DNA from 3 places in the Sphingopyxis sp. GW821-FHT10B01 genome. Region 1 is predicted to be linked to each of the others. Evidence: riboswitches for the same ligand, from Rfam matches in the RefSeq annotation. Region 1 holds a riboswitch; each other region holds the start of a gene.

Region 1 (6,804 bases):
GTTGAGCGCGAGGCTGGTCCCCGCGATCGCCAGCGTCCCGACCGCGATGCCGGCGAGGATCAAGGTCAGCGGGCTTTCGGCCTTGCCTGCGAGCGCGAACAGCAAAGCGAGCGACAGGAGCGCGCCGCCAGTGGCAAGCACCGGCAACACGACCGGATGGATATCGGCCAGACCGAAATAGATCGCGGCGACGCCGCCGAGCGCTGCGGCGTTCGATGTCCCGAGCACCGAGGGCTCGGCGAGCGGATTGCGCAAATAGCCCTGCAGCGCCGCGCCCGCGAGCCCGAGCATCGCGCCGACGGCGAGCGCGAGGATGGTGCGCGGCAGGCGCAGGTCGAACAGGATGATCGACGCGACCTTGTCGCCGTCGCCGGTCGCGGCGGCGAACAGCCGCGCGACCGACAGGTCGACCGCGCCGAACAGCAGCGAGGCGACGGCCGCGACCAAGGCGAGCAGCGACAGCGCGGCGATCAGCGACCAGCGCGGCATGGCGAGGCGGCTCATGAGCGTTTGCTCCCCAATTGCATGATTTGTTGCTCGATACTGCGCGCGGCCTGCGTGTAGGCGGGGCTGCCGCACACCGTCCATGCCTGCGGCACGCTGATCCGCGGAATGTCCTTCAACGCCGGATGGTGCAGCATCTCGCTCCCCTGATCGGTCACTTTATCGGTTGCGCTTTCGACGATCAGATAGTCGGGCTGCGCCGCGACCATTTCCTCGAGGCTGAGCTGCGACAGCGGCGGCTTGCCGAGCTTGCCCGCGAGGTTGACGAGCCCGGCGCGCGCCATCAGTTCGTCGATCAGCGTGCCGGTGCCCGTCATATAGCCGCGCCGCTGGTAATAGGCCGCGACCCGGCCGCGCCCGGGCTTTTGCAGCCCGGCAAGCTCGCCCTCCATCCGCGCGATCAACGCGGTGCCGCGCTCGGGATGGCCCACAGCGGCGGCGGTCTCGCGGATCGATGCGTAAATCTCGTCCAGCGTGTTTGCGGTGTCGAGATCGAGCAGCGGATAGGCCTGTTTCGGCAGGGCTCTCAGCGCCGCGCTGCGGCTCGCCGGCATGCCGACGATCAGGTCGGGCTCGATCGCCAATATCTGTTCGGCCGAATTGCTGAGCAACTGCAGCCCGCGTGCTTTCGCTGCTTCGCCCGACATGTCGGGGTCGGTCGCATTGTGCGTGAGCCCCGCGATCTGGTCGCGGTCGGCGAGCGCGAGCACCAGCTGGTCGGCGCACAGGTTGATCGAAACGATGCGCTGCGGAACCGCTGGCGCTTTTGCGACCGGTTGGCCCGTCGTCGCCCACAGTGCGCCCGCGCCGCCGAGCAGGAGCGCCGAGGCAAGCAAGGCGCGCGGCGACATCAAAACTCGATCCCCCGCTGCGCACGCACATTCTGCTCGCGGAACGGATGCTTCACCTGCGCCATTTCGGTCACCAGATCGGCCGCATCGATCAGCTCCTGCGGCGCATTGCGGCCGGTGACGATGACATGCGTCATATGCGGCTTGGCGGCGAGCGCCTCGAGGACTTCACCCACCGGCAGATAGTCGTAGCGCAGCACGATGTTGAGTTCGTCGGCGATCACCATCGAATAGCTCGGGTCGGCGATCATCCGTTTGACCTCGTCCCACGCTTCGCGCGCCACCGCGATATCGCGGCTGCGGTCCTGCGTGTCCCACGTAAAGCCTTCGCCCATCGGCTTGAATTCGATCAGGTCGGGAAAGCGGTCGAACACCGCCTTTTCCCCCGTCGCCATCGCGCCCTTGACGAACTGGACGACCCCGACCTTCATGTCGTGGCCGATCGCGCGGATCGCCATGCCGAGCGCGGCCGAGGTCTTGCCCTTGCCGGGGCCGGTGTGGACGATCACCAGCCCCTTTTCGACCGTCTTGGTCGCGACCTTCTTGTTCTGCGCCGCCTGGATCTTCTTCATCTTCGCCGTATGTTCGGCGTCGGTGCGGGGTTTCATCAGAAGGTCACCCGCACGCCGCCATAGGCCGCGCGGCCCGGGGTGGCGAAGCTGAAGACCTCCTCATAATTTTCGCCGAACAGATTTTCGACGCGGCCATAGATCGCGAAACGCTCCGACAATTTATAATCGGCACCAAGGTTCACCAGCACATATTCCTTCATCGACACCGTCACCGGAATATAGCTGGGGTCGGTGAAAGCGAAGTCGTCGGTCCGGCCATTGTAGCGGACGGTCAGCGTGCCCGAAAAACGCTGATCGGTGCTGAACACCGTGGTGTTGAGGCTCGCCACATGCTTTGGCCGACGCGCCTCGCGTACGCCATTTTCCTCGGCCTTGAGCCATGTGTACGCCAGATCGAACCGGATCTGCGGGATTGGCCGCGCGCTGACAAAGGCTTCGATGCCGTGCTGCTTGCTATCGGTGGTGCGGTTCCCCGGCGTCGCGTCGAAATTCGGCGGCGGATAGTCGATGAAGATCTCGTTCTTCAGCTTGGAATCGAACCAGGTCGCGCCGATCGTGGCCCAGTCGTTTGCGCCAAAGCTCTGCTCCAGCCCGGCTTCCCAACCCTTGGACTTTTCGGGCTTCAGGTTCGGGTTGCCGATGTAGGTGCCATCGACAAAACCATAAAGGTCGAAGAAGCCGGGGTTCTTGACGCCGGTGCCATAGGCGGCGCGGACGCGCGTCCCGGTCGGCAGGCGATAGCTGCCCTGCACGCGCCACGTCGTCGCATCGTCGAAGCGGTTGTTGTCGTCGTACCGCACCGACGCGCCGAGCGAGAGGTCGCCCGCGAGCAGTTCATATTGCCCGACGACGCCCAGGTTGTTCGCGTGCTTTTCGCCCGGAAAACCGCCGGGGGTCAGCGTCTGGAAATTCTCGCGCTCGACGTCGACCGCGCCGGTCAGCCGGTGCCTGACCGCTTCGGTGCCGAAGCTGAACGCCGAGGTGAAACTGCCCTTATAGCGCTGCCCCTTGTTGCCATAGTCGAGGCCGAAGGGGCTGAAACCTTTGCGCTTCGTGTCGGCGAACTGACCTGACAGCGTGTTGACCCAGCGCCCGTCGAGCGCGGTGAGCTGCGCCGAGAGCAGGCCGAAAAACGCCTCATTCTTGAAATACACGCCGGGGCTGTCGACGGTATAACCGAACAGCGGGCTGCTGGTATCGAACTCGCTGTTGTTCGTGTCGGCGTTGGTGTGGCTGTAACGCAGCACGCCGGTCAGTTTGAACGCCTCGCTCGGCGTCCAGTTGACCTTGGCGGTCGCGCCGATGCTGTCCGACCCGACATCGCGCGTACCGCCGCGCGCGGTCGGATAGCCGTCGGTGCCGTAATAGCTGCCCGAAATGGCATAATCGAACGCACCCGATGCGCCGGCGGCGCGCGCGCCGCCGCTGATCGTCCCGAACGATCCGCCCTCGATCCGCGCGCTATATCCCGGCGCTTCGCGGCCCGACAGGGTGATATAGTTGATCACGCCGCCGATCGCGTCGGAGCCGTAGAGCGAGGATTGCTGGCCGCGCAGCACCTCGATACGCGCGGCGGAATCGGCGATCAGTGTACCGAAATCATATTCGCCCTGATAGGGATCGGCCGCCTCGATGCCGTCGATCAGCACGAGGACATGGTTGCTCTCGGAGCCGCGGATGCGGATCTGCGTCTGCCCGCCGATCGCGCCGATGCGCGTCACCGCAACGCCCGGCACGTCGCGCAGGACATCGGAGACGACGCGCGTCTGGCGCAATTGCAGCGCTTCATTGTCGATGACCGTGACCGAGGAGCCAAGCTGGTTCGCGGGCACGCCTTCACCCGAGCGTGAGGCGGTGACGATGATCTCGTCGCCGGGGCGCTCGCTGTCGGCTGTTTCGGCAAGCGCCGGCGTCGCCGTCGCCAATACAGCCAAGGAAATGGTCGTGAATTTCAACATGGGAAGCTCCCCGCACGCCGGCAACGAAGGTGGAGCCTGCCGATGCGTGGGACGCGATCGACCGATGCCGGCATCGCAAGTGGCGTAATGCCTGCGGCCCCGGCACCGAAGCGGCTCCAGCCGCTTGGTCGTCGCTCGACGGAAACCTCCGTGCCGCGGCCTTTCCCTGGGCCTTGGCATTGAGCGACCCACGCCGGCAGGTCTCCTGGCTCGCGGGTCAGGGCTTGATGCACGCCTTCCCAGGTGACCCCAGTGGCTGATCCGAAAGCTTCGGACCGGTGCATCGCGCTCGCCGCTTACAGTTGCAGGGACAGCCTCGGCTTAGGGGGGTCAGGACGAACCCCTTCACCGTGTTCCCGTTTTAAGCCCTTTCGGGCACCGGTGCGATCATGCGCGGGAAAGACCCCGCACGCGCGGCACATAGCGGAATCGCGGTTTTGCGCAATCGGCTTATTGACGCTCGACGATCATCGCGGCGCCCACACCCATCGCGCCGGTCAGCACGACAAGCCCGTATCGACCACCGCACGCATCGAGCGCGTCGAGCAGGGTAGAGGTCAGGATCGCGCCGCTGGCGCCCATCGGATGGCCCTTCGCCAGATGGCCGCCGCTCACATTGACGCGCGCCGGGTCGGCGTCGCGGTCGCGCAGGAATTTGGCGATGGTGACGGCAAAGGCTTCCATAAACTCGATGCGGTCGAAGTCGGCGAGCGTCAGCCCGGCGCGCGTCAGCACCTTGTCCATCGCCGCAAAGCCTGCGGTCAGCGACGCGGCCGGGTCGCCGCCGCTTTCGGCAAAGGCGACGACGCGTGCGCGCGGAGAGGGGCCAAGGCCTTCGCCGCCGACCAGCGCGAGCCCCGCGCCGTCGCAGATCGGCGGCGCGTGGGCGATGCTGTGCAGCGCCTCGAAGGTCGCGCCTTCGAGCGCGCCCGCATATTGCTGCTGCAGTTCGCCGAACGCGGGCGGGGCGGCGGCAAGCGATGCGGCCGTCGTTTGCGGGCGGATGCACTCTTCGCCGGCCAGCGGCCCGGTGGCGATCCGCGATTTCTGGAGCGCGGCATCGCCTTCGGCCGCGCCCGCCTTCTGCTGCGAGGCGAGGGTGACGGCGTCGAGGTCGGGGCGACCTATGCCTTCGGCGTTTGCCAAACGGTCGGCTGCGAGCACGGGCGGGACAAAGCGGGCGCGCGGGGGCAATTCGTCGTTGCCGTAAAAGGCCGCGCGGTCGCCGAGGAAGGGGCTCTGGCTCATCGACTCGACGCCGCCCGCGAGGATATGCGACGCTTCGCCGCTCGCGACCTTTGCAATCGCCTGGCCGATCGCCGACAGGCCCGACGCGCAATAATTGTTGATGCTGTGCGCCGCGGTCGCGTCGGGCAGCCCAGCTTGGAGTTTTGCCAGCATCGCGACATGCCCGCCCTGCGCGCCGCTCTGCGTCACGCAGCCGAGCAGCAACGCGTCGGGAGCGCGTGCAACATCGCCGCAGCGTGTCGCAAGCGCCGCCGCTTGGCTACGCACCAGCTCCTGCGGGCTCAGCGCCGCGAGCCCGCCATCGGGCCGCGCCTTGCCGCGCGGCGTGCGCACCGCATCATAAAGATAAACGTTCAAAGATCAGACGCCGACGACGAAGCTGACCGCGGTCGTCGCGCTGCCGCCGACATTGAACGTCGCGAAATTCTTCGCGCCCTCGACCTGATAGTCCCCGGCGTTGCCGGTGACCTGTCGCCAGCTGTCGAGCAGCATCCGCACCCCTGTCGCGCCGACCGGATGGCCCAGCCCAATCAGCCCGCCCGACGGATTGACCGGCAGCCTGCCGCCGAGCGCGATCGTCCCGTCCTCGATCGCGCGCCAGCTTTCGCCCGGCGGGGTGATTCCGAAATGGTCGATCGCCATATATTCGGTGATCGAGAAGCAATCATGCACTTCCACCCCGTCGCATGCATAGACATCGGGCATTTCGGCGCGGCGCAGCGCGTCCATCATCGCCTTGCGCACGCTCGGGAAGACATAGTGATTATCTTTACTTTTCAGTATCTTGGTCGAATAGAGCAGCGGTGCGGTCGAATGCCCCCACCCCTTGATCCGCGGGAAAGTGTCGATCGAAACCCCCCTACGCTGCGCGACACTTTCGGCAACTTCCGCCGACGCGAGAAAAATCGCCGCCGCACCGTCGGTGACCTGCCCGCAATCCGATTTGCGCAAGCTGCCCTCGATCAGCGGATTGACCGCATCATTCTCGCCCAGATGGTCGTCGGTCATCGCCCAGCCGCGCGTCTGTGCGTTCGGATTGCGCTTGGCATTGGCGAAATTATTGGCGGAAATCCCGCGCAGATGGGCGCGATCGAGTCCGAAGCGCTCGTCATATTCCTCGGCGACCTGCGCGAACATATACGGCCACAGGTACCGCGCCTCCTGCGCCTCGCGCCCCGCCCACGCGGCGGCGCCCAGATATTCGGCGGCGCGCTGGCCGGGGACGTTGCGCATCAGCTCGATGCCGAGCACCAGCGCGAGGCCATAGCGCTCGGCTTCGATCTCGGCAGCGGCCGCAAGGACCGCGATGCTGCCCGACGCGCAGGCGGCTTCGTGGCGCGACGCCGGGATGCCCGCAAGGTCGGGATGGACATGGCCGAAGAAGCCGCCGAGCTGGCCTTGTCCCGCGAACAATTCGCCGACAAAATTGCCGACATGCGCGGTCTCGACCTCTTTGGGCTCGATGCCGGTTGCGGTGAATGCCGCTTCGGCAACGTCGCGGAACAGCTCGAACAACCCGCCGCCCTCGCGTTCCATGTTGCGCGCGAAATCGCTCTGCGCGCCGCCGAGGATGAAGACGTCTTTCGCCATGTCAGGCTTCCTTTTCGAGAGTGGCGAGCGCCATTTCGCGCACGTCGCTGCGCATCACCTTGTTGGTGACGTTGCGCGGCA
Region 2 (6,804 bases), 130 kb from region 1:
CAGGGCATAGAATCCCCGGCGCTTGGTCTCGCTCGTCGTCCGCGTCTGCGCCGGCATAATATATTTGGCCGGATCGCACGCCTTGTAGACGGGGTTCACGAAATCCAGCGGACACGGCAGACCCGCGGCCGGGGTCGCGCGGCCGGTGAGCTGCGACGCCAGCGAAATTCCGTCGTCGGTGCTGTAATCGAACCCCGCAAGAACGCGGTTCGAAATCACATCCGAAAAGCGCGCCGACCAGACGGCATTGCCGCCGAACGACCAGATGCTACTGTCGCGAAGCTGGTCGCGATACTGGCGCGCCACCGCATCGAAACGGCCATCGCGGTTGCGGTCGAGCAAGGTGATCGGCTCGTGATATTTCTGCGTTTCAGTCGCGTCGATGCGCCGCGCGGTCAGGTCGACATGCAGATTGTCGGTCGGCTCCAGCTCCAGTTTGCCCTGGAACGCGGTCGAGCGCAGCTTCAGGAAATCGCTCGGCTCATTGTGGTTCCAGCGGCGGTCGGCGAGGAAATGGCCGTCGTTATCGACCGCGATCCCGCGCAGGCGGTTCGCCGCCAGATCCTGCTCGATCCGCCACACCTGCGCAGTCAGCTTCGCGATCCCGAGGTCGAAGGTGACCCCGCCGTCGAGCAGCAGCGATTTGTTGCCCGCGTGCGTGCGCGGCAGGTTGCGATCCTCGAAAAAGGCGCCGCCGCGCAGCGAAATGACGTCATTGACCGGTCCGGTTACCTCGACCTGCCCGCCGTAACGATCCCCGGTCCCGCCGACGATCTTCACCGACCCGGCAAAGGTCTGCGACGGCTTCTTGGTCACATAGTTGAACAATCCGCCCGGCGCGCTCTGGCCATAGAGCATGCCCGCGGGTCCCTTCAGAAACTCGACGCGCTCGATGTTGAACAGCTGCGGGACGGCAAAGCCGATATAGGGATCGCCGCGCAGCCCGTCGTAGAAATTCTCCTGCTGGCGGAAACCGCGCGCGGTCACGCCGGCATAGGAAAAGACGCTGACCCCCGAGATGTTCCGGTACAGGTCCTGCGCGTCGCGCGCGCCCTGATCCTCGATCAGTTGCGAGGTGATGACGGTGATCGACTGCGACGAGGCCAGCGGCTCGGTCGGCATCTTGCCGCTCGCGGTTTCCTCGATGCGATAAAGCTGCGACGCGCGGCCGGTGACGACGATCTCGTCGATTGCCGCGGAATCCTCCGCTGCCGCCTCTTCCGCCGCTGCCGCCATCGGCGCCATGGCCAGAGCCACCGCCGAGCCCATCATCATCTTGCGAATCATTCTCAACACCCTTTCGGGCGTGCCGATAGAGAGATTGCAAATCATTTGCAATATTCGCCGCCGGAGCCACATATAAAGAAATCTTTATATCTGACTTGACAACGGCCGGGCGCGGTCTATTCTTCACCCTGTCGAGGTTCTCCGCGTCCGCTACCCGGGCGTGGAGCTAAGACGGGAAGCCGGTGCGTCTCGAGAGGGGCAAGGCCGGCGCTGCCCCCGCAACTGTAAGCGGTGAGCGGCGGTCGATACGTGTCACTGGTCCGGCAAGGGACCGGGAAGGCCAGACCGCCGCGTCGATCCGTGAGCCAGGAGACCTGCCTCGTCAGATACGTCCTCCGGCGGGGTGTCCGGTCAGGCCGCATGCATGGCTGCGCCCGACCCTTGCTTTGCGGGCGCGGGGTCCCGTGCGTACGCGTCTGTCCGGCGCCTTGCCCCTTGCAAGGTGCTTGAAGAAATGACTGTCAGCGTCGCCACCCTCGGCTTTCCCCGCATCGGCCTCCGCCGCGAGCTCAAATTCGCGCTCGAAAGCTATTGGGCAGGCAAGACCAATCTCGCCGAACTGCAGACCGCGGCATCGGGCCTCCGCGCGCTGCACTGGACGCGGCAGAAAGCGCTCGGCGCCGACATCCTGCCCTCGAACGACTTCTCGCTCTACGATCATGTTCTCGACACCAGCGCGCTGATCGGCGCGATCCCGCCGCGCTACGACTGGGCGGGCGAGAGCGTCGATCCCGACCTCTATTTCGCGATGGCGCGCGGTGCCCAGGGGCCGTCCGCCTGCGGCCACGCCCACGACACCACCGCGCAGGAAATGACCAAATGGTTCGACACCAACTATCATTTCATGGTCCCCGAACTCACGGCAGGTCAGGTCTTCAAGATCGCCTCGACCAAGATTTTCGACGAGTTTGAGGAAGCCAGGGCGCTCGGCTACAACACCCGCCCCGTCCTCCTCGGCCCCGTCAGCTATCTGATGCTCGCCAAGGGCAAGGCGGTCGAACCGCTCGCATTGCTGCCGCAGCTGCTCGACACCTATGCCGAAATCCTCGCTCGCCTCGCGAAACAAGGCGCCGAATGGGTGCAGATCGACGAGCCCTGCCTCGTCCTCGATCTCTCGGCCGAACAGCGCACCGCCTTCGAACGCGCCTACGCCCGCCTCGCGACCCGCGGCCCCAAACTCATGCTCACCACTTACTTCGGCGGCCTCGGCGACAATCTGGGACTCGTCGCCGACCTCCCCGTCCACGGCCTCCACATCGACCTCGTTCGCGCGCCCGAACAGCTCGAACCCGCACTGGCAAAACTTCAGCCGCACGTCCTGCTCTCGCTCGGCGTCATCGACGGCCGCAACATCTGGCGCGCGAACCTCCCCGACCTCTACTGGCGCCTCAAGGAACTGGCCGGCAAACGCGACCTCATTCTCGCGCCCTCCTGCTCGCTCCTCCACACCCCCGTCGACCTCGCGCTCGAAACGTCACTCGATCCCGAAATCGCCCAGTGGCTGAGCTTCGCGGTGCAAAAGATCGAGGAACTCGCCGCGCTCGCGAAAGCGCTCAACGAAGGCGAGGACGCGAGCTTCGCCGCCTTCTCGGCCTCGCGCATCGCCGCGGTCGCGCGCCAGACCTCGCCTAAGATCCACGATCCCGCGGTTGCGCAGCGCCTCGCCGCGCTCGACGCGGCCGCCACCAACCGCACCTCGCCCTTCGCGACCCGCCGCGACGCGCAACACAAGCGCCTCGCCCTCCCCGCCTATCCGACGACGACGATCGGCAGCTTCCCGCAGACTCCCGAGGTCCGCAAGGCGCGCGCCGCGCACATCAAGGGCGAGATCGACGATGCCGCCTACGACCAATATCTCCGCATCGAAACGCGTGCCGCGGTCAAATGGCAGGAGGAGATCGGGCTCGACGTCCTCGTCCACGGCGAGTTCGAGCGCAACGACATGGTGCAATATTTCGGCGAGCAGCTCGCCGGCTTCGCCTTCACCCGCGCCGGCTGGGTGCAAAGCTATGGCTCGCGCTGCGTCCGTCCGCCCATCCTCTATGGCGACGTCTCGCGCCCCGCGCCGATGACCGTCGACTGGTGGCGCTATGCACAGGACCAGACCGGCTTGCCCGTGAAGGGCATGCTCACCGGCCCCGTCACGATCCTCAACTGGTCCTTCGTCCGCGACGATCAGCCGCGCGAGACCAGCTGCCGCCAGATCGCGCTCGCGATCCGCGACGAGGTGCAGGATCTCGAGGCCGCCGGCGCCGCGATCATCCAGATCGACGAGGCGGCGCTCCGCGAAGGCCTCCCCCTTCGCCGCAGCGAATGGCAGCATTATCTGGACTGGGCGGTCGAAAGCTTCCGCATCGCGTCGTCGGGCGTGCGCGACGACACGCAGATCCATACGCATATGTGCTATTCGGAGTTCAACGACATCATCCGCGCGATCGGCGCGATGGACGCCGACGTCATCTCGATCGAGACTGCGCGGTCGCAAATGGAGCTGCTCGACGCCTTCGCCAGCTATGCCTATCCGAATGAAGTCGGCCCCGGCGTCTACGACATTCACAGCCCGCGCATCCCGGCCGAGCGCGAGATGACCGACCTTCTCACCCTCGCCGGCAAGCATGTCCCGCCGCAGCAGATCTGGGTAAACCCCGATTGCGGGCTCAAGACGCGCAAGTGGGACGAGGTGCGTCCCGCGCTCGTCGCCATGGTCGCCGCCGCGCAGGCGATGCGGACGAAAGCCCGCATCAAGGAGGCCTATGATGCAAACTGAGGCGGCCATGCCCACCGGCCAGCCCGCCGTCCGCGTCACCGCGATGCCCGCCAACGCCAATGTCTATGGCGATATTTTCGGCGGCTGGCTGATGGCGCAGATGGACCTTGCCGCCTCCTCGGTGGCCTCGCGCCACGCGCGCGGCCGCGCGGTGACGATCTCGGTGGAAGGCATGACCTTCCACCGTCCCGTCTTCGTCGGCGACGAGGTGTCCGTCTTCGGGCGCCTCGTGCAGGTAGGCCGCACCTCGATGCACGTCGAAGTCGAAGCCTGGGCCCGCGACCGTCACGCCGACGAGGACAACAAGGTCACGCAGGCGGTGTTTATCTTTGTCGCGGTGGGGCCGGACAGGCGGCCGCGCGCGGTGCGGCCGCTCGAAAGCTGAGTGTCAGGCGTCGCCGCCGCGCTTTGCCCGGCGGCGGCGCCACAGGATCAATCCGCCGACGCCCAGCCCGAACAGCCCGAACATCCCCGGCTCGGGCACCGGCACCGCACCGCCGCTCGACCCGCCGCCCGACGACCCGCCGCTCGAGCTTCCCCCCGCCGGCGGCGTCACATAGCCGCCCTTGAATGTCCCGATGTGCATCTCGCCATTCTGCTTCAGATTGCCGAACACCGCCGAACCCTGAATATAATTGCGCGTTTCGGCATCGGCGAGCGGGGCCAGCACCGAACCGCCCCATGCCGTCGTCAGCTTGAGCGTCTCGGCATCGGGGAAATTCCAGATCACCCGTTCGCCCAGATTGTTTGTCCCGCCGAGGAAATTGTCGTTGAGATTGATCGACCGGCCGCTGACATTGACGATCGCGGTGTCGGCGCCGTTCAGGTTGAACTGGATCTCGCCGATCCGGTCGAGGTCGGCGGCGGTAATGTTGAACACCGCCAGCCCCTGGGCATTGGGCTGCGCGTTGAACGTGCCGCGGTTGCCCTGCACGCTCAACTGGCTGTTCGCGGTCAGCGTGCCCATGTCGAACGACAAGCTGCCCATGCTGCTTTTCAGCTCGGTCTTGCTCTGTTGCAGCCCCAGTCCGAACGCCGGGTTGCTGGCGTCGAGGTTCGAAATCACGGTGTTCTGGTTGACGTTGGTGTTGCTGATCGTCCCGCCGACCTTGACCGTCTGGTTCGGGCCGTTGAGGTTGAAGCCGCTCGACACATTGCCGCCGATCACCGCCCCCGATCCGTTGTTGAGATTCTTGTGGCTGCCGGTGACGTTGCCGACGACGGTCAGCCCCGGCTGGCCGTTCGGCGAGGTCGTCGCGCGGATGCCGTAATTCGACGAATTGCCGCTGAGGTTGCCGCCGACGAAGGTCCGCCCCTCGACCTCGGACGAGGATTCGAGGTTGCCGAGCACGACGAGATTCCATTCGCGCAGCGCGTCGATGCCGGTGATCGTCTTGCTCTGTGCGAGCACGGGAAGCGTCAGCGCGGTCGCCACAAGCGCGGCGGGGAACAGGATGCGGGTCGGGAAAGACAAGGGTTTATCGTCCGTTTTCAAAAGGAAGGCGCGGGCGCCCATAGGGCGTTCGTCGCTCTCTTTACACCAGACTGCGACAAACCGTTGTCCCGTTGTGAAACAGCGGCCCGAAAGCGTCGCGCAGCCGTGGTAAAATTGCGGCGGGCGCAGATCGGGAAAGACTTCAGCCGATCGAAAGGAAGGCCGTTACCGTCAGCCGCCCCGTGCCGGGGTCCGCCGACAGCGAATTGTCCGGCGAAATCGCCCCGCTGTGCAGGTTCCAGCTGCGATAGAGCAGCGCCCGATTGTAGCGCGCCGGCTCGGTCCGGATGCATTCGAACAGCGGCGTGTCGCCCCGCACATATCCCGGCGGCGGCACCCCGCCGTGGCGCATCTCGAAATCGAGATGCCGGAAAAACAGCTCGCGCCGCGTCGCGTCGACCGTCTCGAACCCCGTCGCCCGGTGGCGGAAAAAGGCCGTGCCGTCGCCGCCGCCCGGCGACAGATAGTGGACCAGCGCGATGCGGTCGGCGGTGAACGCGTCGATATGCGGCAGGCGCTGGGGGATGCTCAGCGCGTCGGCGGGGGCCGACACGATGGAAAAGCTCGCGTCGACCACGGTCACCGGCCCCGTCCGGCCAAAGGCTTCAGCGGCAGCGGCGGCGATGAAGGGAAGCTGGCCGTAAAGATAGGAAGGCGGCAGATCGGCCCGGACACCGGGATAATGGTTGAGCGCAGGGACGAATTCGGCTTCGGCGGCGCGCGCGCGCAGCGCGTCGGGATCGGGTGTAAAATCGTCGAGGATGACGAGCGGCTGTACTTCGGCCCCGATCGTCTCGACGCGAAAGGCTGTCATTCGGCGCACCCCGCGGCGCGGGCCAGCAGGAAATCGCGTTCGCGGTCGTTGCCCGTCAACGCCGCTGCCGCCTCGAACTGGGCCCTCGCCTCCGCTTTCCGCCCGGCGCGGAGCAGGAAGTCGCCGCGCGCCGCGGGCAGCGGCGCATAATGGCGCAGCGCGGCGGCATCGGCGATGGCATCGACCAGCCGCAGCCCAGCCTCGGGGCCAAAGGCCATGCTGTGCGCGACCGCGCGGTTCAGTTCGACCACCGGCGACGGCATCACCTGCCCCAACCGGTCGTAGAGCGCGGCGATGCGGACCCAGTCGGTATCGTCGGCCGAGCGCGCCCGGGCGTGACACGCCGCCAGCGCCGCCTGCAAGGCATAGGGTCCGTCGGCGCCGCCCAGCGCCCCGGCGCGGTCCAGCGCGTTCAGTCCGCGGCGGATCAGCAACTGGTCC
Region 3 (6,804 bases), on a different contig from region 1:
ATGGACCGCACCGTCGCCGCGCTGTCGATCTGCGCCGACAAGCTGCGCCGCCGCCATGTATCCTTGTCGCGCGCGGTCGCGACCGAAGCGTGCCGCCGCGCAACCAACGGCGAGGAGCTCGCGGACCGGGTCCGCCGCGAAACGGGTATCGTCCTCGACATTATTTCGGCGGCCGAAGAGGCGCGGCTCGCGGTTCTTGGTTGCCACAATCTGATGGAACCGGGCGAAGGGCCGGCGCTGATTTTCGACATCGGCGGCGGCTCGACCGAGCTGATGCACGTCGATGTGTCGGACCATGACGTCAAGATCCACGACTGGATCAGCGTGCCGTGGGGCGTCGTGTCGCTGACCGAACATGCGCCGCTTCCCGATGACAGCCTGGCCGGGCGCCAGGCCGCCTATGCCCATATGCGTGAGGTTACCCGCGATGCCTTTTCCGCCTTTGCCGACCGCGCCGGGCAGTTTGCCGGACAGAAGCTGCGTCTGCTCGGGACCAGCGGCACGGTGACCACGCTCGCCAGTGTCTTCCTCGACCTGCCGCGCTATGACCGCCGCGCCGTCGACGGGCTGGTCGTCCCGTCGGACGCGATGCGCGATATCAGCCGCCGCCTCGCCGATGCGAGCATTGCCGACCGCGCCGAGATCGCCTGCATCGGCCGCGAGCGTGCCGATCTGGTCGTCGCGGGCTGTGCAATCCTCGAAAGCATCATCGACCTGTGGCCCGCCGTACGCGTCGGCGTCGCCGATCGCGGTATCCGCGAGGGTATCTTGCGCACGCTGGCGATGCAGGGCCGCGATATTCCCGTGACCCGCCGCGAGTATCGCAAATGAGCACCGGAAGCGGCAAAGGCGGAAGCGGCCGGGGCGGCCTGCACGTGCGGGTCAAGACCGCGAAAAAGCGGAGCGTCTCGTCGACGCGCTGGCTGCAACGGCAATTGAACGACCCTTATGTCCGCCGCGCGCAGGCCGAGGGCTATCGGTCGCGCGCTGCGTATAAGTTGATCGAGCTCGACGAGAAATTCGGTTTTATCAAAAGAGCGCGCGCCGTTGTCGATCTGGGCATCACGCCGGGTGGCTGGTCGCAGGTCGTCCGCAAGGCGAATCCGCGCGCGCGCGTCGCGGGGATCGACCTTTTGCCATGCGAGCCGATCGAGGGAGTCGAGATCCTCGAGATGGACTTTATGGACGATGCAGCGCCCGACGCGCTGATCGAGGCGCTCGGCAGCGCCCCCGACCTCGTCATTTCGGACATGGCGGCGAACACCGTCGGCCACCAGCAGACCGACCATCTGCGCACGATCGGGCTGGCCGAAACCGCCGCCGATTTCGCGGTGCAGACCTTGCTGCCCGGCGGCGCTTTTGTCGCCAAGGTGTTTGCAGGCGGCGCGGACCACACGCTGCTGACGCTGCTCAAGCGGCATTTCACGACGGTGAAGCACGCGAAACCGCCGGCGAGCCGCAAGGGATCGCCCGAGCTCTATGTTATCGCGCAGGGTTTCAAAGGGCGTCAGGGTGCGGAAGAAACGGACGCCGAATAGAGGCAAAGCGATTTGAACGAGCCGGGGGACATGATCGATGGGTAAGACGAGGCAGTCGGTCGCGGCTGTAACGCTCGCAGCGCTGATGCTGGCATCGTGCGGCGGCGGCGGTGGGTCGGGCACCGGAGGAAGCGGTGGCCCGGTTACCGTCACTCCGACGCCAACTCCGACGCCCACACCGACCGCAAATTGCGCGCTCGCGTCGCGTCAGGCCTTTGCCAAAGCCGTCATCGACGAATGGTATCTGTTCCCCAATGATGTCGCGAGCGGCGTCAGTCCCGCGAGCCATGGCAACGTCCAATCCTATATCGACGCGCTGGTCGCGCCCGCGCGCGCGCTGAACAAGGACCGGTTTTTCACCTACATCACCTCGATCGCCGAAGAAAATGCCTTCTACGCCAGCGGGTCGAGCGCGGGTCTCGGCGTCCGCATGGTCTATGATGCCGTGAACCAGCGCATCGTCATCGCCGAGGCCTATGAAGGCGCACCCGCCTTTGCTGCGGGCATCGACCGCGGAACCGCGATCGTCGCGATCGGCACCAACAGCAGCAATTTGCGCAGCACTTCGAGCATCGTCGCCGCCGAAGGAACCGCAGGCCTTACCAATGCGCTCGGTCCCAACGATCCGGGGGTCAGCCGTGTTCTGCGTATTACCGACGCCAGCGGCACCCGCGATGTCACGGTGGCAAAGGCCGACTATTCGCTCGACCCGGTTTCCGACCGCTACGGCGCCAAAATTATCGCCGAGGGCGGTCGCAATTACGGCTATCTCAATTTGCGCACCTTTATCTCGTCGGCGGATCCGCAGCTGCGCGCGGCCTTCCTGAATTTCCGCAATCAGGGTGTCACCGACGTCATCATCGACTTCCGCTATAATGGCGGCGGGCTCGTTTCGACGGCCGAGCTGATAGGCGACCTGCTCGGGCGCAACCGGTCGTCGAGCGAGATATTCTCGCAAATGAACTTCCGGCCGTCGAAGGCATCCGGCAACAATGAAACGCGCTATTTTGCCGCACAACCCGAATCGATCGCCCCGACACGAATCGCCTTCATCGGCACCGGATCGACCGCGTCGGCGAGCGAACTCGTGATCAATTCGATGCTGCCCTATCTCGGCACCAACATGACGCTGGTCGGCAGCAACACCTATGGCAAGCCGGTCGGCCAGATCGCGCTCGACAAAGCCGAATGCGACGACCGGATGCGTGTCATCGCCTTTGCGACGGGCAATTCGGCCGGCGCGAGCGCCTATTATGACGGACTGGCCCCGAAAATCGCGAACAGCTGCGCCGCGGGCGACGATCTGAGCCTGCCGCTCGGCGATCCGCGCGAAGCGTCGGTCCGCGCGGCGATCAATTTCCTTTCGGGCACCGCGTGCACGACACGCATCGCCGATGCCAGCACCGGCGCCGCGGCGCGGAGCAGCCGCGCCGTGGCGCCGGCGAGGCAGGAAATGCTGATGGCCGAACAACCGAGCGCAGCGCAGCGCGACCTGCCGGGGCTGTTCTAGGATCGTACCGCTTCAATCGGGATCGTGCCGACGGTTGCACTGCAACAATTGACCGCAGCCGCAAAATGCGGCTAACGGCCGCGGCAAGCGACTGGTTCCCCGGCGACGGGGATAATAGGGAACGGGAAAACCCCGGCTGCCCCTGCAACTGTACGCGGCGAGCCATCGGCCACTTGCCATTGGGATTTCGGTCCCGAGAAGGCGGTCGACCGGCGCTGACCCGCAAGCCAGGAGACCTGCCCGTCGCCGTCGTCTTTCGCGCGGACAGGGTGTTCCGGGCGGACGGGGGTAAACCCGCATGACGACAAGTCTGGCCGCGTTCGCGCGCGGGCTCGATGTCGTGCGTCCCCAACGGACAACCGCATCGATTCCGCGCGCGTGGGCGGCATTGTCGATGGGGTATCCAATGTTCAAGTTTGTTTTCCGAAGTTCGATCTGCCTTGCCGCCGTGGCGGCATCCTCCGCGGCGTCCGCCGACGAGGCGTCCACCGCGCATGCCGTCGCCGCCGATGGCGACAGCATCATCGTCACCGCGACGCGCGCGCCGCTGACGCTCGACGAAGTGCCCGCCTCGATCGCCGTGCTCGACAAGGACGCGATCGACCGCGCGCAGGATATCGGCGTCACCGAGCTTCTGCTCCGCACACCGGGCATCAGCATTTCGCGCAACGGCGGCTATGGCACGTCGACATCGCTCCGCATCCGCGGCGCCGAGTCCGATCATACCGTTGTCGTGATCGACGGGGTGAAGCTCAACGATCCCTCGTCGACCGGCGGCGGCTTCAATTTCACCAATTTGCTCGCCGGCGACATTTCGCGGATCGAAGTGCTGCGCGGGCCGCAGTCGATCCTGTGGGGCAGCCAGGCGATCGGCGGGGTGGTCAATGTTGTGACCGCGTCGCCCGAAAAATCGATCGAAGGCAGCTTCGATCTTGAAGCCGGATCGCGCGAAACGGTGAATGCGCGCGCCGCGATCGGCGGCCGCACCGGTCCGTTGAGCTGGCGCATCGGCGGTCAGCGTTTCACCACCGACGGCGTCTCGTCGCACGCCAGGGCGTTCGGCGGGGTCGAGCGCGACGGCTATCGCAACCAGAGCGTTTCGGGTCGCGCCGAACTGGCGCTGGCCGACAATGTCAGCGTCGACGTGCGCGGCTATTATTCGAGCGGCCGCGTCGAATTCGACGGCTTCAACGTCGACAGCAATGATTACGGGCAGAACAAGGAGTTCGTCGGCTATGCGGGGCTGAATGTCGACCTCGTCGGCGGACGCTTCCGCAACCGCGTCGCTTTTGCCTATACCGACACCAACCGCGACAATTTCAACCCCGACCGCGCGCGGCCGCAGAGCTTCGAGGCCGACGGCAAGAACAAACGCTGGGAATATCAGGGCAGCTTCGACATCTCCGACCGCATCACCGCGATCTTCGGGGTCGAGAATGAGCGTTCGGATTTCCGCAGCCGCTCGCCCGCGGCGTCGCTTGCAACGCCGGTTCCGGCTTTTGCACGCGGCAAGGCCGAGCTGACGAGCGTTTATGGCCAGCTCAGCGTCGAACCGGTCGACGGGTTGACGCTCAATGGCGGCGTTCGTTACGACGATCACGATCGCTACGGCGGCCAGACTTTGTTCGCCGCAGGCGGCGTGTGGCGGCTCTCCACCGGGACCGTCCTGCGCGCGAGCTATGGCGAAGGCTTCAAGGCGCCGTCGCTGTATCAGCTGTTCAGCGAATATGGGAATGTCGCGCTCGATCCCGAGGCAGCGCATGGCTGGGAAGCCGGCATCGAACAGCATCTGTTCGATTCCAGGCTGGTCGTCGGCGCGACCTGGTTCGACCGCAAGACGACGAACCAGATCATCTATAACAGCTGTTCGTCGACGACGACCAACCCGATGTGCTTCGTGCCGGGCAATCCGACGACGCGGCGCTTCGGCTATTATTCGAACGTTTCGCGCAGCGAAGCGCATGGCATCGAAGCCGCAGCCGCGCTGACCCTCGGCGGACTGAAGCTCGACGGCAATTACAGCTGGATCGTCGCCGAGGATCGCTCGCCCGGCACCGCTAATTTCGGCAAATGGCTGCCGCGCCGTCCGCGTCAGACCGCCAATGCGTCGGCGAGCTACGGCTTCGATTTCGGGCTCGAACTCGGCGCGGCGGTGCGCTGGTCGGGCAAAAGCTACGACAATGCGAGCAACGCCCAGCGGCTCGACGATTATACGCTCGTCGACCTGCGCGCCGAATATGCGCTGGCGGACAATGTGAAGCTGTTCGCCCGCGCCGAAAATGTCTTCGACGAGCAATATATGACCGCCTTCCGCTATGGGTCGCTCGGCCGCAGCATCTACGCCGGCATCCGGGGGCGCTTCTGATGGCGGCGCTGTCGCAGCGCGGCGCGTCGGCGCTCTGGGTCTCGCTGCTGACCGCCGCGAGCACCGCGACGACGCTCGCGCTCGCCTGCGCGACGCCCTTTCCGGCGCTCGCGGCGCTTGCGGCGGTGCATATGCGCCGCCGGGGCGGCATCCTGCTGATGCTGCTCGCGTGGGCGGCGAGCCAGTTCGTCGGTTTCTTCCTGCTCGGCTATCCGCGCGACGGAAGCACGCTGGCATGGGGTGCCGGGCTCTGCACCGCAGCGGTGGGCTCGGTGCTCGCCAGCTATGCGGTGCTGAGCGCGCTGAACTATCGCTCGGTCGCGGCGCGGCTGAGCCTCGCTTATGCGGCGGGCTTTACCGCGTTCAAGGGCATCATCCTCGCATGGGCGCTGGTTCTCGGCGGGCTGCACACCGCGATGGCGCCCGACCTGCTCGCCGAGCAATTTGTCCGCAACGGCGCGATCCTGATCGGGCTCTATGCCCTCTATCGCGCGCTCGTCGCGGTGGGTGTTCCCGCCCCGCCGCAGCCGATAGCCGCATAATGCTGACGCGCGTCGACCCGGGGCCCGCGGTGGTGGTGTGCAACACGTGCCGCCACAGCCGCGAGTCCCGGGACGACGCCGGCGGCGTGCGCGGCGGCGCGCGGCTCGTCGCGGCGCTGCGGCGCCTCAAGGAAGACGAACCACGCTACGCCGGCATCGCGGTGCAGGAAATGGCGTGCCTGTTCGCGTGCCAGGATTTTTGCACCGTCCACCTGCGCGCGCCCGACAAGGTCGGCTATGTCATGGGCCGGTTTCAGGGCAACGACGATTCGGCACGTGCCATCCTCGACTATGCAGTCCACTATGCCGCGAGCGAACATGGCCGCGTCCCCTTTTCTCTTTGGCCCGAAGGCGTCAAAGGCCATTTCATCACCCGCACCCCGCCGCCAGGATTTATCGCCGAATGACCAGTTTTCCGTCGCTTGACGCCTTCGAGGCCGCGCTCGCCAACCTGCGCGAGCCCGACCCCGATGCCGAGGCGGACGCACGGGTTCGGCAAGCCGAACTGACCAAACCCGCGGGATCGCTCGGGCGGCTGGAAGAGCTTGCGATATTCTTTGCCGGCTGGCAGCGCCGTGCGCGGCCGCGGATCGACCGCGCACGCGCCGCCATCTTCGCCGGCAATCATGGCGTCACCGTCCACGGGGTCAGCGCCTTCCCGGCCAGCGTCACCGCCCAGATGGTCGCCAATTTCGCGAACGGCGGCGCCGCGATCAACGCGCTCTCGGGCGCAGCGGGGCTTGAACTCACGGTCATCGCGCTCGACCTCGACCGGCCGACCGCCGATTTCACCGTCGCCGCCGCGATGACCGAGGACGAATGCCTCGATGCGCTGAATCGCGGCGCTGC

Evidence for each region. A riboswitch is a leader RNA that binds a small molecule or an ion and turns the genes downstream of it on or off. The one in region 1 is predicted to bind cobalamin.
Region 2: it holds a riboswitch for cobalamin, as region 1 does, so the genes downstream of both, metE (5-methyltetrahydropteroyltriglutamate--homocysteine S-methyltransferase) here and AC07NV_RS01235 (TonB-dependent receptor plug domain-containing protein) in region 1, are expected to answer to the same signal.
Region 3: it holds a riboswitch for cobalamin, as region 1 does, so the genes downstream of both, AC07NV_RS08290 (TonB-dependent receptor plug domain-containing protein) here and AC07NV_RS01235 (TonB-dependent receptor plug domain-containing protein) in region 1, are expected to answer to the same signal.

The regions. Positions count from the first base shown of each region.
Region 1 covers NZ_JBWKNS010000001.1:285,939-292,742, reverse strand. Annotated here, with positions in the region: gene AC07NV_RS01250 (FecCD family ABC transporter permease) at 1-504, opposite strand, end outside; gene AC07NV_RS01245 (ABC transporter substrate-binding protein) at 501-1,355, opposite strand; gene cobO (cob(I)yrinic acid a,c-diamide adenosyltransferase) at 1,355-1,963, opposite strand; gene AC07NV_RS01235 (TonB-dependent receptor plug domain-containing protein) at 1,963-3,885, opposite strand; cobalamin riboswitch at 4,064-4,282, opposite strand; gene AC07NV_RS01230 (acetyl-CoA C-acyltransferase) at 4,336-5,490, opposite strand; gene AC07NV_RS01225 (acetyl-CoA acetyltransferase) at 5,494-6,723, opposite strand; gene AC07NV_RS01220 (class I adenylate-forming enzyme family protein) at 6,725-6,804, opposite strand, start outside.
Region 2 covers NZ_JBWKNS010000001.1:155,673-162,476, forward strand. Annotated here, with positions in the region: gene AC07NV_RS00625 (TonB-dependent siderophore receptor) at 1-1,287, opposite strand, end outside; cobalamin riboswitch at 1,405-1,623, shown strand; gene metE (5-methyltetrahydropteroyltriglutamate--homocysteine S-methyltransferase) at 1,742-4,054, shown strand; gene AC07NV_RS00635 (acyl-CoA thioesterase) at 4,041-4,439, shown strand; gene AC07NV_RS00640 (choice-of-anchor A family protein) at 4,443-5,528, opposite strand; gene AC07NV_RS00645 (DUF6445 family protein) at 5,692-6,363, opposite strand; gene AC07NV_RS00650 (RNA polymerase sigma factor) at 6,360-6,804, opposite strand, start outside.
Region 3 covers NZ_JBWKNS010000002.1:803,008-809,811, reverse strand. Annotated here, with positions in the region: gene AC07NV_RS08305 (Ppx/GppA phosphatase family protein) at 1-831, shown strand, start outside; gene AC07NV_RS08300 (RlmE family RNA methyltransferase) at 828-1,538, shown strand; gene AC07NV_RS08295 (S41 family peptidase) at 1,576-3,048, shown strand; cobalamin riboswitch at 3,124-3,306, shown strand; gene AC07NV_RS08290 (TonB-dependent receptor plug domain-containing protein) at 3,455-5,413, shown strand; gene AC07NV_RS08285 (hypothetical protein) at 5,413-5,955, shown strand; gene AC07NV_RS08280 (DUF1636 domain-containing protein) at 5,955-6,362, shown strand; gene cobT (nicotinate-nucleotide--dimethylbenzimidazole phosphoribosyltransferase) at 6,359-6,804, shown strand, end outside.